Regions from separate parts of the Nonomuraea sp. NPDC002799 genome, predicted to be linked through region 4. Evidence: riboswitches for the same ligand, from Rfam matches in the RefSeq annotation. Region 4 holds a riboswitch; each other region holds the start of a gene.
What was found. Region 4 has a riboswitch for cyclic di-AMP ahead of ACWD0F_RS08580 (C40 family peptidase). Riboswitches for the same ligand answer to the same signal wherever they lie in the genome.
Positions count from the first base shown of each region.

Region 1: linked by a shared signal. The riboswitch ahead of ACWD0F_RS28470 (C40 family peptidase) and the one ahead of ACWD0F_RS08580 (C40 family peptidase) in region 4 are both predicted to bind cyclic di-AMP.
Region 2: linked by a shared signal. The riboswitch ahead of ACWD0F_RS23765 (CHAP domain-containing protein) and the one ahead of ACWD0F_RS08580 (C40 family peptidase) in region 4 are both predicted to bind cyclic di-AMP.
Region 3: linked by a shared signal. The riboswitch ahead of ACWD0F_RS04130 (NlpC/P60 family protein) and the one ahead of ACWD0F_RS08580 (C40 family peptidase) in region 4 are both predicted to bind cyclic di-AMP.

Region 1 covers NZ_JBSFVA010000017.1:93,190-97,457, reverse strand. Annotated here, with positions in the region: gene serA (phosphoglycerate dehydrogenase) at 1-1,289, shown strand, start outside; gene ACWD0F_RS28470 (C40 family peptidase) at 1,830-2,399, opposite strand; cyclic di-AMP (ydaO/yuaA leader) riboswitch at 2,424-2,565, opposite strand; gene ACWD0F_RS28465 (3-isopropylmalate dehydrogenase) at 2,665-3,711, shown strand; gene ACWD0F_RS28460 (branched-chain amino acid aminotransferase) at 3,934-4,268, shown strand, end outside.
Region 2 covers NZ_JBSFVA010000013.1:39,780-44,047, forward strand. Annotated here, with positions in the region: gene ACWD0F_RS23760 (PQQ-dependent sugar dehydrogenase) at 296-1,807, shown strand; cyclic di-AMP (ydaO/yuaA leader) riboswitch at 2,251-2,393, shown strand; gene ACWD0F_RS23765 (CHAP domain-containing protein) at 2,404-3,081, shown strand; gene ACWD0F_RS23770 (tyrosine-protein phosphatase) at 3,349-4,077, shown strand; gene ACWD0F_RS23775 (helix-turn-helix domain-containing protein) at 4,067-4,268, opposite strand, start outside.
Region 3 covers NZ_JBSFVA010000002.1:49,871-54,138, reverse strand. Annotated here, with positions in the region: gene ACWD0F_RS04145 (RDD family protein) at 1-235, opposite strand, end outside; gene ACWD0F_RS04140 (RDD family protein) at 359-1,708, opposite strand; gene ACWD0F_RS04135 (amino-acid N-acetyltransferase) at 1,794-2,363, opposite strand; cyclic di-AMP (ydaO/yuaA leader) riboswitch at 2,641-2,790, shown strand; gene ACWD0F_RS04130 (NlpC/P60 family protein) at 2,886-3,839, shown strand; gene ACWD0F_RS04125 (LuxR C-terminal-related transcriptional regulator) at 3,942-4,154, opposite strand.
Region 4 covers NZ_JBSFVA010000003.1:388,719-392,986, reverse strand. Annotated here, with positions in the region: gene ACWD0F_RS08590 (LysR family transcriptional regulator) at 1-661, opposite strand, end outside; gene ACWD0F_RS08585 (class I SAM-dependent methyltransferase) at 734-1,429, shown strand; cyclic di-AMP (ydaO/yuaA leader) riboswitch at 1,730-1,891, shown strand; gene ACWD0F_RS08580 (C40 family peptidase) at 1,965-2,489, shown strand; gene ACWD0F_RS08575 (hypothetical protein) at 2,876-3,700, shown strand; gene ACWD0F_RS08570 (hypothetical protein) at 3,745-3,966, opposite strand; gene ACWD0F_RS08565 (M48 family metallopeptidase) at 3,976-4,268, shown strand, end outside.

The sequences.
Region 1 (4,268 bases), on a different contig from region 4:
GCGCCGCCGAGCAGACCATCGCCCTCATCCTGGCCAGCGCGCGCAACACCGCCCAGGCGCACGCCGCGCTGAAGAACGGGGAGTGGAAGCGCTCCAAGTACACCGGTGTCGAGCTCGACGAGAAGGTCGTCGGCATCCTCGGCCTGGGCAAGATCGGCCAGCTCGTGGCCCAGCGGCTGCAGCCGTTCGGCGTCGAGCTGATCGCCTACGACCCCTACCTGCCGCCGGCCCGCGCCGCGCAGATGGGCGTCAAGCTGCTCAGCCTCGAAGAGGTGCTCAAGCAGGCCGACTTCATCACCGTCCACCTGCCCAAGTCCAAGGAGACACTCGGGCTCATCGGGGACCGGGAGCTGCACCAGGTCAAGCCGTCCGTGCGCATCGTCAACGTGGCGCGCGGCGGCATCGTGGACGAGGGCGCGCTCTACTCGGCGATCAAGGAAGGTCGTGTCGCGGGCGCCGGGCTCGACGTCTTCTCCAAGGAGCCGTGCACCGACAGCCCGCTGTTCGAGCTCGACCAGGTCGTCGCCACCCCGCACCTGGGCGCCTCCACGCACGAGGCCCAGGAGAAGGCCGGCACCCAGGTCGCGCGGAGCGTGAAGCTGGCGCTGGCGGGCGAGTTCGTGCCGGACGCCGTCAACGTCCAGGGCGGCGCGGTCGCCGAGGACGTCAAGCCGGGCCTGCCGCTGGCCGAGAAGCTGGGCCGGGTCTTCACCGCGCTGGCCGGCGAGGTCGCCACCAAGCTCGACATCGAGGTACGCGGCGAGATCGCCGCGCAGGACGTGCGGGTGCTCGAGCTGGCCGCGCTCAAGGGCGTGTTCGCCGACGTGATCGAGGAGCAGGTCACCTACGTCAACGCGCCGCTGCTCGCCAAGGACCGCGGCCTCAGCGTCGAGCTGGTGACCAGCTCGGAGAGCCCTGACTGGCGCAACGTGGTGACCGTGCGCGGCGTGCTCGCCGACGGCCGCCAGGTCTCGGTCTCCGGCACCCTGTCCGGGCCCCGCCAGATCACGAAGATCGTCGAGGTCAACGGCTACGAGATGGAGATCGAGCCGACGGCTCACCTGTGCTTCCTGACCTACGCCGACCGTCCCGGCATCGTCGGCGTGGTCGGCCGCCTCCTCGGCGAGCACGGCATCAACATCGCCTCGATGCAGGTGGCCCGTGACGTCAAGGGCGGCAAGGCGCTCATCGCGCTGACGGTCGACTCCGCGATCCCGGCCGACGTGGTCGAGCAGATCGTGGCCGAGATCGGCGCCGACAGCGGCCGTTCGGTGGACCTGGAGGACTGACCTCCCCCAGTCGCGCAGGCCGCCGTCCCCACCGGGGACGGCGGCCTTTTTCGTCTCACCATGCGAGATAGTAGGACGTCCAACGAGATGGCTGGGGTATCGTTGACGGAAATGCGCCAGGTTCTCGTACTTATTACCTGCCGCGGCGGGGCCTGTTAGGGCAGGTCGACGACCCGCCGCGGTGTGCGGCGTCGCGTCGGCCGTCAAGTCCCTTTCGTTCGGTCCGTGACCCGGACCACGAGATCAGGCCCGGTCGGGTTCGCGACCGGGATCCGACGTCCTTTGGAACGCGCCCGCGAAAAGAGATGACTCACATGTACGAGATGTATGCCTGGAACCGTGCCGAGGAGCACGAGGACGAGGCCGTCGAGGCCGTGCAGATCGCGCTGGACCGCAGGGACAACGGCGGCGCCCCCCAGGACTCCGGCCGATAGGACGCGGTCCCGGAATTCCGCCGGCGGAACGAGCCGAGCTCTGTCCACCCGGCGGAATGAGCCGGCCGCCGGGCAGCCCCGCCGTCGCGGGGCCACCCGGCGCTGGTCAGAGGGTCGCGGTCAGCATCGAGGGCGCCGGAGTGCGGCGCTGCTCGGCCCACTGTCGTACGCCCTTGGGGTCGGGGCGGACCGCGCCGACGAAGGCGGTCCTGCGCCAGGCCGACAGCCGCTCCTCCTTCACCACGTCACCGGTGTGCGGCGCGTGGACCATGAAACCGGGCTTGGAGATCATGCCCACGTGCCCGAGGCCGCTGAAGAAGACCAGGTCACCTGGCTTTAGATCGTTCCAGGTGATCTTCTTGTCGAAGGCGCCGTACTGCTCCGCGGCGGTGCGGGGCAGCTCGATCCCCGCCTTCTCATAGGCCCGGAGCATGAGCCCCGAGCAGTCGTAACCCCGTTTGCTGGTTCCGCCCCAGACGTACGGCACGCCTTGCTTGTCCATGGCGAAGTCGAGGGCGGTCTTCCAGGCGGGCTTGTCGCGTGCCTGCTGGATACGTTTGACCTGGGGGCCGGTCAGGGTCGTCGTTTCGGAGCCGTCTTTGGGGGCGGCCTTGGGGGCGGCTGCTGCCTGGGCGGGGCCGGCCAGGGCGAAGAGCCCGGCGGTGCCCGCCACCACGAGAATGGCGATGCGAGACAGTGAACTGTCCTTCCATGTGGCCGACCGGGTTAGCTGACGGGCTCGGGCCTGGAAGTAGCCCTACGGCGGGTGCCGATTCGCCCCTGGGGGGAAAGTGGGTCCCCGGCTCCACACAGCGGCTGTGTGGATTAGGCGTCTCGGACTCTAACGAAACGGTCAAAAAGGCGCAATACCTAACAAATCGGACGTCCAAAAAATGAGACGGTGTGCCCGTCAGTCGAGACGAGCCGGTAAGGTACGGCCCATGGAGTCGCGTAACATCCGCCTGGCCGTCATCCCTGGTGACGGCATCGGCACCGAGGTCGTAGCCGAAGGACTCAAGGTCCTGGAAGCCGTGGGCACGAAGATCGAGCCCACCCACTACGACCTGGGAGCCGCGCGCTATCACCGCACCGGCGAGACGCTCCCCGACGCGGTGCTCGACGAGTTGCGCGGCTACGACGCGATCCTGCTCGGCGCCGTGGGCGACCCCAGCGTGCCGCCGGGCATCCTGGAGCGCGACCTGCTCCTGCGGCTCCGGTTCGCGTTCGACCACTACGTCAACCTGCGCCCGGTCAAGCTGTTCCCCGGGGTGGAGACGCGGCTGGCCGACACCCCGGCCGAGAACATCGACATGATCGTCGTCCGTGAGGGCACCGAGGGCCTCTACGCGGGCACCGGCGGCGTCATGCGGCGCGGCACGCCGCACGAGATCGCCACTCAGGAGTCGCTCAACACCGCCTACGGCGTCGAGCGCGTGGTGCGTTACGCGTTCCAGAAGGCCCAGTCGCGGCCCCGCAAGAAGCTCACGCTCGTCCACAAGACCAACGTGCTCACCTACGCGGGCGACCTGTGGCAGCGCACGGTCAACCGGGTGGCCGAGGAGTTCCCCGAGGTCACGACCGACTACAGCCACATCGACGCGGCCACGATGTTCTTCGTGAGCCAGCCGGAGCGGTTCGACGTGATCGTCACCGACAACCTGTTCGGCGACATCATCACCGACCTCGGCGCGGCCATCGCCGGTGGCATCGGCCTGGCGGCCAGCGGCAACATCAACCCCGAGGGCACCGCGCCGAGCATGTTCGAGCCGGTGCACGGCAGCGCCCCCGACATCGCCGGGCAGGGCAAGGCCGACCCGACCGCCACCATCCTGTCGGTCGCCATGCTCCTTTCGCACCTGGGCCTGCACACCGAGGCGGCCAGGGTCGAGCAGGCGGTCGCCGACGACATCGTGGACCGGCTGGCCGGTTGGGCCGGTCGCAGCACCAGCGAGATCGGCAACGACATCACCGCGCGAGTATCCGGCTAGGACCGCCTAGCCCCCCACAGCGCCTGGCGGTCCGATGAGGACTGCCGGGCGCTTTTTCGCGTCCGCAGGTTCCAACCACCCCATCGGCCGCTTGTCATCCCATATAGCGAGACAATAGGAAGTACGAGCTGCCCTCCGCGAGGATGCTGTCCGGCATCGAAAACCGGAGAACTGGTAGTTTCGCTAGATTTCGCAGTAGTCGCAGAGAGAAGGACCGACGTCATGACCATCGCTCAGAAGCTCAGCTTCGACGTGCAGCTATCCGACCACGCTCGCACCGCGGCCGAGCGGGAGCAGGTACTGGCGAACCCGGGATTCGGGCAGACCTTCACCGACCACATGATCTCGGTCGACTACACGGAGGGCGAGGGCTGGCACGACGCCAGGCTTCTCCCGTACGGCCCGCTCTCGCTTGATCCGGCCACCTCGGTCTTCCACTACGCGCAGGAGCTGTTCGAGGGCCTCAAGGCCTATCGGCAGACCACCGGCTCGATCGTGACGTTCCGGCCCTACGCCAACGCCGCCCGCTTCAACCGCTCGGCCCTCCGCATGGCCAT
Region 2 (4,268 bases), on a different contig from region 4:
GGCCGGCCGGGTCCGTGGCGATGTACGTTTCATCCGGCCGGTGGCGGGCCCGGCCGGAGGGCGTCGTAACGCCCCTGGTCAGCGAGCTGCAACCGCTTGGTGTCGCCGCTCAGGACGGAAGTCTTGATCGCGGGCCTGGTTGTGACGGCAGGCGAGCGGATACCGTCCGGGCGGGCGTGTCGTGAGCCTGGACGCGCTCCGGTCCCGGGGATCCGTGTCCTCCGGACTCCGACGAAGCCACGTCTCTGGAGCCGACATGCCAGCAAAACGCTGGGCAGCCCCTGCGTTGCTCGCCTTGTCCCTGCCCCTGTTCGCCCCCCTGACCGTACTCACCCCACCGGCCGCCGCCGCGACCTCCTCGTCCGTCGCGGCCGCGCAGGGGCCGAACGCCTCGACGGTGCCGCTGGAAGAGATCAACGCGAGCGCGACCCAGGTCGCCTTCGGGTTGCGCCGCCCCACCGCCATCGCCGCACCCGACGACGGGACGAACCGGCTGCTCATCATCGAAAAGCGCGGCACCGTGCGGGTCTACCACCCGGACACCGGTCTCGCGGCGGCCCCGATCATCGACATCACCTCGGTGGTGGACGAATCCGACAACGAGCGGGGACTGCTCGGCATCGCCCTCGCACCCGACTTCGCCCAGAGCCAGAACCTGTACCTGGCCTACACCGCGCTGCCGGACGGCGCGGTGACCCTGGCCCGCTACGGGCTGTCCGACGCGCGACTCGAACCGCTGCTGTCCCAGGAACACGCCCAGTTCACCAACCACAACGGCGGTCAGCTCACCTTCGGCACCGACGGCAACCTGTACATGAGCATCGGCGACGGCGGCGGCTCCGGAGACCCCTTCGACAGCGGGCAGCGCCTGAACACCCTGCTGGGCAAGATCCTGCGCGTCGACGTGAGCCGGAAATGCGGGACTCTGGCCTACTGCGTGCCCAAGGACAACCCGTTCGTCGGTGTCGCGGGCGCCCGCGAGGAGATCTGGATGTACGGCGGGCGCAACCCCTGGCGCTTCTCCATCGACCACGCGGACGGTTCGATGTGGATCGCCGACGTCGGCCAGGGCCGGTGGGAGGAGATCAACCACATCAAGCCCGGACGGCAGGCCGGCGCGAACCTCGGCTGGTCCTGCTACGAGGGGCTGGAGGTGTTCGACGAGACCCAGTGCCGCTCCGACGCCGCGTACACCAAGCCGATCTTCACCTACTCCCCGTACACCGGTGGCTGCGCGGTCATCGGCGGACAGGTGTATCACGGCACGGAGTTCGCCGACCTGGTCGGCGGCACCTACATCGCCACCGACTACTGCTCCTCCACCGCGTGGGCGGTGCGTGCGGACGGCGCGGGCGGCTACCGCACGGCCGAGATCGGCGAGATGCCCACCCAGGTCACCGCGTTCGGCGCCACCCCGAAGGGCGAGTTGTACGTCGTCAACGACCTTCCCGGCGGCCTCCACCGCGTCTCGTTCGCCCGCGCCAAGCCGACCTGCCACATCGGGCACAAGCGACAGATCTGGGGCGGCGGCATGACCGTTGACCTCACCATCACCAACACCGGGAGCACGCCGATCAACGGCTGGACCCTGAAGTTCTCCGTCGCCCGGGGCCAGAGCATCATCTCGGACTGGAACACCGACCTCGTCCAGGGCGGTGACATCGTCACCGCGGTCAACGCCGCCCACAACGGCTCCATCGCCCCTGGCCGCAGCGTCACCATGGGCTACCTCGCCAGCCACACGGGCGACTCGTCCCTGCCGACCCGGTTCTCACTCAACAGGGACACCTGCGCCGTCAGCCCCTGACCAAGGCGGCACGGGTCGTTCTGAACGACCGCACACGAAAGCGGGTGCGGGACCGAAAACCGGTCCCGCACCCGCCTTTTGCGGTGCCCGCCGGCCGGGGCCGAAGGGACCGTTCGCAGGTAGCTCCTTGACGCTTCCGGGGCCTGGCAGGGCATCAAGAGGGGATTCCATTACGTGGGAATGACCCGGTGAAGGGGTGTGTTGTACAGAGTGACGCCGGAACGTATGTCGAGTCCGGCGCAACGGCCAGGGCAGTCCTTGACGGATCGCAGGTCTGGCCGGGCCCCACAAGAGGATCCTGTTACCCGGGAATTGCTCAAGTAGGGGCTGTGTTGTACACACGAACGGGGCCAAGACCGTGGTCATGAGCCGGTCTTCATCTGGTCTCCGTCGTGATCGTCCGAATTTCGGACGCAACACCGATCACCTGGATCGCAGGCAAATCGCCTGTACCGCTGAATCCGCCTGCGCGCGGAACCGGGGACCCATGTCTCACTCGGGGTGAATCGGCACGTCAAAAGTGCCGTAGGGCAGCTTCCACGCCCGAACCCGACAGCTAACCCGGCAAGCGGCATGGAAGCAAGGAGTACCGCCAGATGGCTACGAACCTTCTCACCCCTGCCCGCAAGAACCTCACCAAGATCGCCCTCGGCACCGTCCTCGCCGCCTCCGCGCTCGGCGCGCACGTGGCAGTGAACGCCGACACGACCGCCACGCACGGCACCGCTGCCGCGCAGACCGCCCAGAAGCAGGGCGCGGGCGCCACCGAGGCGAAGGTCAACGTCACCGCCCCGCAGGTCCTGGCCCTGGCCAAGTCCCAGGTCGGCACGTCCGAGAACGCCAGCGGTGGCGGCACCAAGTTCCAGAAGTGGTACTCGGACTCCGCCCGCGCCGCCGAGACCGTCCAGCGTGACGGCGGCAACAAGCAGGACTACCTGAACGCCGCCTGGTGCTCGATGTTCGTGTCCTGGGTCGGCGAGCAGAGCGGCGCCCGCTCGCAGGTCGGCTGGGACGCCTACACCGTCGCCCACGCCAAGTGGTTCGCCGCCAACGACCGCTGGGGCACCGAGGCCAAGCCCGGCGCCGTGGTCTTCTTCTCCTGGAGCGGCAGCAAGGACCTGAGCTCGATCAACCACGTCGGCTTCGTCGTCAAGGACAACCATGACGGCACGATCTCGACGATCGAGGGCAACACCGGCCACGGCAAGGTCGAGGAGCGGGTCCGTCCCACCTCGCAGGTCGTCGGCTACGGTTACCCGCACTACGCCGCCTGATCGCGGCCAGCTGGCCCCGGCAAACAGTATGGGCGGGGAACAATACCCGCCCGGTGCTGGTTGTGTACTACGTGGCCGGTGTGCTCAGTGTCCCCGGGCCTCACCTATTGCCTTCGCGGACTACCGTTCGGCTGGAGCCGCGTTGAGCCTTTCGCCGAGAGGCGACACGCACACCGGACACAACCTCATAGCTCGCTCGAAGACCCTGGTCACTGGAAACAGTGACCAGGGTCTTCTTGTTGTGCGCGGTGCCCTTAGGGTGATCGCGTGACAAGACATATCGCGTTCGACCGGCTGCACAACTTCCGGGATCTGGGCGGCTATCCGGGGGTTGACGGCCGCACGGTGCGGTGGGGCCGGCTGTTCCGGTCCGACTCGCTGGCCAAGCTGGCGGACGGAGACTGGGACCGGTTCCGGGCTCTGGGCGTGCGTACGGTGATCGACCTGCGTTATCCCTGGGAGATCGAGGCCAGAGGGCGGGTGCCCCAGCACGACGGGCTCGTCTATCACAACCTCAGCATCGAGCACCGCCCCTACGACCAGGCGGAGATCGATCCGGCCGTGGCCCCGTGGCGATTCCTGGCCGACCGGTACGCCGAGGTCGCGCTCGACGGGGTCGGAGAGCTGCGGCAGGCCCTGGAGGTGATCGCCGCGGCGGAGGAGCCGCTGGTGTTCCACTGCGCCTCGGGCAAGGATCGCACCGGGCTGGTGGCCGCCCTCGTGCTGTCCCTGCTGGGGGTCGCCGAGGACGACGTCGTCCGTGACTTCGCCCTGACCGAGCTGGCCACCGACCGGCTGCTCGCCGACTGGCGGGCCGCGCATCCGGGTCGCGAGCCGGGGTGGCCCGGATACGGGCGCGCGCCCGCCGAGATCATGCGGCTCTTCCTGGCGGACCTGACGGCCGCGCACGGATCCGTGCAGGGGTACGTCACGGAACGGCTCGGGCTGGACGAGGAGCTGACCCTGGAGCTGCGCCGGAGACTGCTCACCGGGTGAACGGGCCGCCGGGCCGGCTCATGGGTGAGCTGAACGAGCGGCGGTAGGCGGCCGGGGTGGTGCGCAGCAGGGTGTGGAAACGCCTGCGCAGGTTGGTGGCGGAGGACAGGCCGACCCGGACCGCGATGGTCTCGACCGGCAGGTCGGTCTCCTCCAGCAGGGCTCGGGCGGCCGTGACGCGCTGGACGAGC
Region 3 (4,268 bases), on a different contig from region 4:
AATGCGCCCACCAGTCATAGGCCGCATAAGCCAGCCCGGCCGCCAGCCAGGCGAACACGCCCGGCAAGCGCCCGTCGAACGCCCCCAGCATCCCGACAGTCCGGAAGACGCCCCACAGGGCGATGAACAGAATGTAATAGAAGACGCCGAAGACGAGCCCCTCAATCAGGCGGGCGGCCAGCCGTTCCCACCATTCCGCGGGCAACGTGCCCGTCCGCGGCGGCGTCCCGGCCATAACCTGCACCTCACATCTTCGGCGGACCCAATCGGGAGCACGGATCCTCCCATTTTGGTACGACCCCCGCACACAAAAACAGAGGCCGGCGGGAAGCCGACCCCTGTTTCGCGGTGACGCAGACTACTTGATCTTGACCACCACGGTGCCCGCGAACTTGTCCGCGAACGTCTGCTGCAGCGGCTTGTCCCAGAGCTGGGAAGCGCCGTTGACGCCCACTGCCGCGTACGCCAGCAGTGTGCTGAGGAAGCCGAACGGGAGGGCGTTGAGCACCCAGCCGCCCCAGGTCACCCCGGCGCGCTTGAGTGCCAGGTCGGTCGGCAGGCCCTTGGGAGGCATGCCCTGCCCGACCGGGACCACCTTGATGCCCATGACCATCTTGCCGACGGTCTGGCCGTTCATCTTCAGCAGGAAGAAGTCGTAGGCCACCCAGAGGATCGTCACGATGATGGACGTGATCACGCCCACCACCAGCGTCGAGAACAGACCGCTGCTGCTGCCGTCCAGCGAGTTGTAGCTGGCCACGAAGATCGCCACCATGATGATGCCGATGACGAGGTTCACGATGAAGAGGATGACTCCATCGATGAGCCTAGCCACCAGCCGCTGCCACCACTCCGCCAGCGGAGCCGGCGCGCCGGGCGGCTGCACGCCGACCGGCTTGCCGTAAGGCTGCCCGTAGCCGGGCTGACCGTAGGCCTGCTGCGGCTGCCCGTACGCCTGACCGTACTGCTGCTGGTCGCCGTACTGCTGCTGGCCGTAGCCGGGCTGGGCGTAACCGGGCTGGGACTGCTGCTGCTGCCCGTAACCCGGCTGCTGACCGTAGCCCTGCTGCTGCCCGTAGTCGGGCTGGGACTGCGGCTGCTGACCGTACTGCTGGCCGGAGGCCGGCTGCTGGCCGTAGCCCTGCTGGCCCGACTGCGGCTGCTGACCGTAGCCCGGCTGCTGCCCGTACTGCTGCTGCTGGCCGTAGTCAGGCTGCGCCTGCTGCTGGCCGTAGTCAGGCTGCTGCTGCTGACCGTACTGCTGCCCGGAGGCCGGCTGCTGGCCGTAGCCCTGCTGGCCCTGGTTGTACTGCTGCTGCTGACCGTAGTCCGGCTGGGACTGCGGCTGCTGGCCGTACTGCTGGCCATAGTCGGGCTGGGCCTGCTGTTGCTGCCCGTAGCCCTGCTGCTGGCCATATTGGGGCTGCTGCCCGTACTGGGGCTGCTGCTGGCCGTAGCCCTGCTGGGGCTGCTGGCCATAGCCCTGCTGAGGCTGCTGCCCGTACTGCTGCTGCTGGCCGTAGCCCTGCTGCTGGCCGTACTGGGGCTGCTGCCCGTAGGCGTCGTCCGTTCGGTAGCCGACCACAGTCACATCGGGGTCGGGCTCGCCGGGATGGCGGCCCGCGTTCTGCTGCCCGTATTGGGGTGTGCCAGGTGCAGAATTCTCGCCGGATTCGTCCTGTGGATACGGCGGCTGTCCGGTGCTCACCGTGTCACCTCGCTTCGAGTGCGCATGTGGCACGTGTCAGGACACATGCCTGTGCTGCCCAACGTATCGACATAGGTATCAACAATCACCTTTCCAGATGGTCAAGGTCTGCGTCACCCGATGTCAGATGGAGCAGCATGCGGGTGTTGCCCAGGGTGTTCGGCTTGACGTGCTCCAGGTCGAGGAACTCCGCCACACCCTCGTCGTACGAGGCCAGAAGTTCGGCGTAGACCTCGGGGGACACCGGGGTGCCCTGGATGGGCCGGAACCCGTGCCTCGCGAAGAAGTCGACCTCAAAAGTCAGACAGAATACACGCCGCAGACCCAGATCTTTCGCCTGCTGTATCAGAGCCGAGACGATCCGGTGGCCGACGCCCATGCCCCGGCTCTCGGGGTCCACGGCCACGGTACGGACCTCGGCGAGATCCTCCCACAACACGTGGAGCGCGCCGCAGCCGACCACCTGCCCGCCCAGATCGGCCACCCAGAACTCCTGTACGTCCTCGTACAGCGTCACCGTCGCTTTCTCGAGAAGCCGCGGGCCCGCGCCCGCATAGGTGTCGACCAGCCGCCTGACCGCCCGCACATCGGGCGTGCGGGCACGCCTGACCACCACCGCGGTCTCCGGCACTATCGATTCGGCCACCTGCTCCATGGCACTCCAGGGTACAGATGTCATTACGGCTCAGCCCTAACTCCCATCTCTCGGCCCATCCTGTTACATCTCGTCGCCAGACGAGCACAGGACCCGCACCTGGCCCAGACCTCCGGCGGAACCGCCGACAAAGAGGACATAAAGCCCCTTCCGCACAGGTGATCACGAGATCACCTTGTGACCCTTCAGTTGTGAAACCTCTACAGATCCGGCAGTTCTGGTTGAGCACGAACCCGGAGTGCATTAGTGTCCAGCGACGATGTTCCCCGCGTGTCGCGCGAGGAACACGCCCAATTCCCGCAAGGGAAGCCGGGGAACCGCCGGTGGCGCAGCCAGCGCCGCCATTGGGGTGAATCCGAGTCTCTCGGTAGGGCTGCTCCGGCCCGAACCCGTCAGCTAACCCGGTAGGCGTTCGACGAGAGGAGCTGGTTGGTGAAGCGCACGCTCAGCGGCGAGGGCAGGTCCGCGGGCAGGCATGCCCGCCCTCCGGAACGCGCGCGGCGGTCGCACCGCCTCGGTGTGGTGAGTATCACCATCGCCACGCTGCTGTTCGCCATCCCTTTCGCCCCGGCGTCCGCGGATCCGAAGCCCTCGCTGAAGGATCTCGCCAACCAGGTCGAGAAGATGCACACCGAGATCGAGACGCTGAGCGAGCAGTACAACGGCCAGCGGGAGAAGCTCAAGACCGCCAAGAAGTCCTCAGAGGCCGCACAGAAGACGCTGACGGCCAGCGAGGCCGATCTCGCCACCAAGCGTGCCAAAGCCGTCCTCCTCGCGCAGGACGCCTACATGTCGGGCGGCCTGGACCGGGCTCTGGCGTTCGCCACGACCGACGACCCCGCGCGTTTCCTCGACCGCGCCGCGACGACGTACGCGATCGAGCAGCAGCAGGGCGAGGAGGTCAACCAGGTCACCAAGGCCATGGACGCCGCCACCCGCGCCCGCGCCGGAGCCAAGGCGCGCATCGACGAGGTCCAGGGGCTCGTCACCGAACTCGAGTCCAAGCGCGACAAGATCACCAAGCTGGTCACCAAGGTCGAGAGCAACCTGTTCAGACGGGCCATCGGCGAGGCCGGCCAGCCGGGCACCCGGGCCGTCCGGGTCAACCTGCCGATCATCGGCACCGGCAAGGCCGCGCAGGCCGCGAGGTGGGCCCTCACCCAGCAGCTCAAGCCGTACGTCTGGGGCGCCGAAGGCCCGAGCTCCTTCGACTGCTCGGGCCTGGTGATGGCCGCCTACCAGCGAGTGGGCATCTCACTGCCGCACTACACCGGCGACCAGTGGACCGCGGGCCGGCACATCTCGCGCGCGGAGATGCGGCCGGGCGACCTGGTGTTCTTCTACGGCGACCTGCACCACGTCGGCATCTACATCGGTGGCGGCATGATGGTGCACGCTCCTCAGACGGGTGACGTCGTCCGCATCGCGTCCCTGGACAGGCGGCCGTTCGCCGGCGCCGTGCGCATCGCCGACTGACGGCCACCGGCACCAGGCAGGGGCCATGCGAGCCGCCGGCCCTGAGTGAGCCGGCCCCGGATGAGCCGGCCCCGAAAGGCCGGCCTTGGATGGGCCGGCGCTCTAGATGAGCTGGCGGCGCGCCGCCCACGCCACGGCCTCGATGGCGGTGGCGACACCGATACGGTCACAGATGCCCCGTAAGCGCCGGCGTACCGTGCGGCCGCTGATATCCAGACGTCTGCCCACCCGATCGACCGTCACTCCCTTGGCCAGCTCCGCCAGCAACGCCAAATCCGCATGGCTCAGATCAACGCCTTCAGTGAGCACATCCATCGGGAGCCCTCCCCCCCAACAGCAAGACCTGGACCTCTCCGCCGGGCCAAAGCCGCTCCTCGCAGACGGTAAACGCATCGTGGAAAGGTCGTCAAGCATGACAATCTGCGCCCT
Region 4 (4,268 bases):
CGTGGCTGATCCTGGGCGCGCCGCCGAGCGCCGCCGCGAGCTGGGAGACAGGCCCGAGACAGTCGGGATGGGTGCCGTCGATCCACGGCTCTTCCGCCAGGTCCCGCAGCCGTACCCGAGCCCCCTTCGCCAGGGGATGACCGGCCGGCAGCGCCACGAACAGCTCGTCCTCGGCGAGCGGTGTGACCTCGACGCCTGCGGCCGTGTCCCAGGAGGTCAGCAGCGCCAGGTCGGCGTCGCCGTCCAGGACGGCCGCGCACGGGTCAGGTTCCCCTGAGCGCACGGTCAGCGCCAGCTCGACGTCAGGGTGCCGCTGCGCGAAGGCGCGGAACCGTTCCGGCAGGTAGCTGGTGGCCGCGCTGGGGAAGGCCGAGACCCGCACCCGCCCCGCCTGCGCGACGGCGAACGCCCGCAGCCGCGTCTCGAACAGCCTCATCCCCTTCAGCACCTCCCCGGCCTGCTCCAGCGCGGCCAGCCCGGCATCCGTGGGCCGCACGCCGCGAGGCAGCCGGTCGAACAGGCGCACTCCGGTCCGCCGCTCCAGCGCGCCGATCTGCCGGGAGACGGCGGGCTGGGTCATCGACAACTCCTGCGCCGCCGCCGAGAACGATCCCAGCCTTCCGACCTCGGCGAGCACCTTCAGCGACCACACATCAAGCATGTGTGCAGCTTATGGGTCGCATGCCGAACCCGCAGTGGTGCTCATACCGCTCGCTCGGCCATCCTCAGGCGTATGGAGACAATGGACAACAATCAGCTCACCTGGCTCGGCGACGTGCTCGGCAGCGGGCGGTCACGGGTGCTCGACGCCGGGTGCGGACGGGGCGAACTGGCCGCCGCGCTCCTGGGGCGGGGCCACGACGTGACGGCGATCGACGTCTCGGAGCACGCCGTTGCGGCGGCCCGGGGCGCCGGGGTGCCCGCGCGGCGGGCCGACTTCGCTTGCTACTACGACGAAGAGCCGTTCGACGCGATCGTCATGTCACTGTCGCTGCACCACATGCACCCTTTGACGGCGGTGCTGGATCGCGCGTCCGCCCTGCTCAGGAGAGGTGGGCTGCTGGTCGTCGACGAGTTCGCCTGGGACTGGGCCGACCCGGCGGCGGCCGCCTGGTTCTACGATGCCGGATCGTTGCTGGCCGCCGCGGGGGTGGCGGATTTTCCGCGTGAGCCCGGCCGTGATCCGGCCGAGCGGTGGCGGGCGGCCCACGCGGACCACTCGTCCGCCGTCGACATGCTGGCCGCCGTCGGGGAGCGGTTCGAGGCGCCGGACGTACGGCCAGAGCCCTACTTGTCCCGATATATCGCCGGAAAGCTGATAAATGGCGGCACTGGCGTCGTGGACGAGTTGTGGCGCATCGAACGGGAGCGGATCGCGTCCGGGCGATTGCCGCACACCGGCTTCCGCTTGACCGCGCAGCGGATGTGACGGATGTGACGGATGTGACGGGTGGGACCTGACACAGTCAGCCGTCCAGAAGTGTGAGAAGGGTCACTTTTCGATAACAGAACCTGGTGCTCCAGCAGGGGTTTCGAACCTTACTGACCCCTTTTTCTGATCTTTACAAGCTGGCTGGTGTTTTGCCGATTCTTGACCTCTCGGCGTAGCTTCTGGCGTCGCGGCGAACAAGCCATGTCAGCCGCGAGCCGACATCGGTTCCCCCGATGTGAGCCAGATAAGAATCCGCCGGTCACCGCTGATCTTTCCCAGAGCAAAACCTTGATCAGCGGCTTCGACCTGCCGAATCCGTGCAGCCAGGAGCACGGAACCGGGGACCCAGCGATCCCCCTTTGCAGGGATCAGGGGTGAATCGGCGCGCCATTCGCGCCGTAGGGCGACTTCCAGGCCCGAATCCGTCAGCTAACCCGGTAGGCGTTCGTGGAAGACACAAGGAGAAATCCTGTCTACCTCCCTGCACAACCCCCGCCTGTCCCGCATTGCCCTGAGCGGCGTAGCGCTCACCATGACCGTGACGGCCGGAGGTTTGGTCCTCCAGGCCCCCACGGCCCAGGCGGCGACCAGAGGTTCGGCCGGAATCTCCACGGTCAAGGCGGTCAAGGCCGTCGCCGTGACCGCGAAATCGGCCAAGGCCACCTCCAAGAGGTCGGCCAGAATCGCCCGGCAGAAGGTGAAGGCCCGCAGGGCCGTCGCGGTGGCCAAGGGCCAGGTCGGTGATCCGTACCGTTACGGAGCCACCGGACCCGGCTCGTTCGATTGTTCCGGTCTCGTCCAGTACGCCTGGAAGAAGGCCGGGGTGAGACTCCCGCGCGTGGCGAGCAGCCAGTTCGTCCGTATCAGGACCAAGATCTCTTGGCGCAATCTCAAGCCAGGCGACCTGATGTTCTTCAGCGGGCTCGGCCACGTGGGCATGTATGTCGGCAAGGGCAAGATGATCCATTCGCCTCGGACAGGCGAGCGGGTGCGCATCGACAAGCTGGGCGGGTGGCGCAAGTCGTCGTTCGTCGGCGCGGTCCGTCCCGGCGCGTGAAGAAGCCCCGCCCGAATCTTTCTCATTCGGGCGGGGCTCTTCTCATCGGCGCTCTTTTGCGGCAGACGTTTTTAGATGATTTTTTACGGCGGAGCCAACGGCACGCCATCCGCCGCACGTGGCGAGGGCCTCCAGGGAGACGGCCTCTGACCCGCACACCCGCCCCGCCGTTACGGCGCACCGCCGGCCGGCGAGGTGGTGCACGGGGCTGGGTGTGGCGCGTGGGCGTGCGCGGCGTTGGATGTGGTGCGTGGGCGTGCGCGGGGCTGGATGTGGCGCCCTGGGTGTACGCGGGGCGTACACGGCCGCTGTGGAGGTGCGCAGGCCCCTCAGGGTGGCGCTGGGGCGCTCAGGGCAGGGGATGGGGCCGACTACGATCGGGCATCGTGTCCGAGCCGGTGAGCCGACGAGCGGCAGTCACCTGCCTGCTCCTGCTCGCCGTGCCCGCCAGCGCCCCCACCCCTGAATCGCCCGTCCTTCCCCCCGGCGTGCGGGAGTTGTGGAGCGAGGGGCAGGTCGTCGCCCACGGGGTGTACTCCGTGGTCGTCGGGCATCACGTCGCGCCCGTGCCGGTGGATGAGCTGCACGAGATGGCCCGCCGGGCGGATACGGCAGGGCAGCGGGTCTCGGCCGTGCTCGGCAGGCGTGTGCGGCCTGTGGTGGTCGTTCCGGCGAGCACCGGGGAGGCGGCCGCGCTGGCCCGGGTGCCGAGGGTGGACGGGCTGGCGGCGGTGGCCGACGGCGGGCGGGTGATCGTCGTGCCCGAGTTCTTCGCCAGGCTGAACTCCACCGGCAAGGACGTCGTTCTCACCCACGAGCTCACCCATGTGGCGGCCGGCACCGAACGCCTGCCGATCTGGTTGTACGAAGGCTTCGCCGACTACGTCGCCTACCGCGACGCCGGGTTGCCCGTGAAGATCGCCGCCGCCGAGCTCACCGCCGAGGTGCGCGCCGGACGACTGCCGAGCGCATTGCCGGGACCTGCGGCTTTTGCGGTGGATGGCCGGGACCCGATCCGGCTTGCGCGGGCGTACCAGGAGGCCTGGCTGGCGTGTCGCTTCCTCGCTGACCGGTTCAGTGAGAGGACCCTGGTGAGGCTCTACCGTGATGCCCAGGCGGCCGGGGTCGATCAGGCGCTCGCCCCGCTGGGGCTCTCCGTCGCCACACTGACGGCACGGTGGCGCGACTACGTGCGGGATCGGCTCGCGTAGCAAGGGGGAGGCAGATGAGCGGACGACAGGACGCGGACGACGCATCACCGGCTGGGGAGGAGCCCGGTAGTGCGGCTTCCGTCCCGGGGGCGGACCCGCCCGGTGAGGCTGTGCCGGTGGGCGGCGGCGAACGGTCCGAGGCTGTGCCGGTGACGAGCGGCGAACGGTCCGAGGCTGTGCCGGTAGGCGGCGGGGAACGGTCCGGTGGCGCCACGACGGCCGTGGACGCCGACCGGATCGCCGTGGCAGGCGAGGAGCGGGGGCATGGTGGGGACGTGAAGCACGATGACGACCCGGAGGCCACGGCGCCCGGGGCTTCCGGGCACGACGACGGACCGGAGGCCACGGCGCGCGGGGCCTCCGCGAACGGCACGGCGGCGGACGGCGGCGGACGGTTGCGGCGGCAGGCCGGGGTGGCTCTGGTGCTGCTCGGCCTGGTGATGGTGGCCGTGGCCGTGTTCAGCACCCCCTGGCACCTGCTGACCTCGGGTCCGCCCGAACCGGCCCGCGACTTCACCGCCGCCCAGATCGCCAGGTCGCAGGCGTTCGACGCGGCCACGACGTTGCC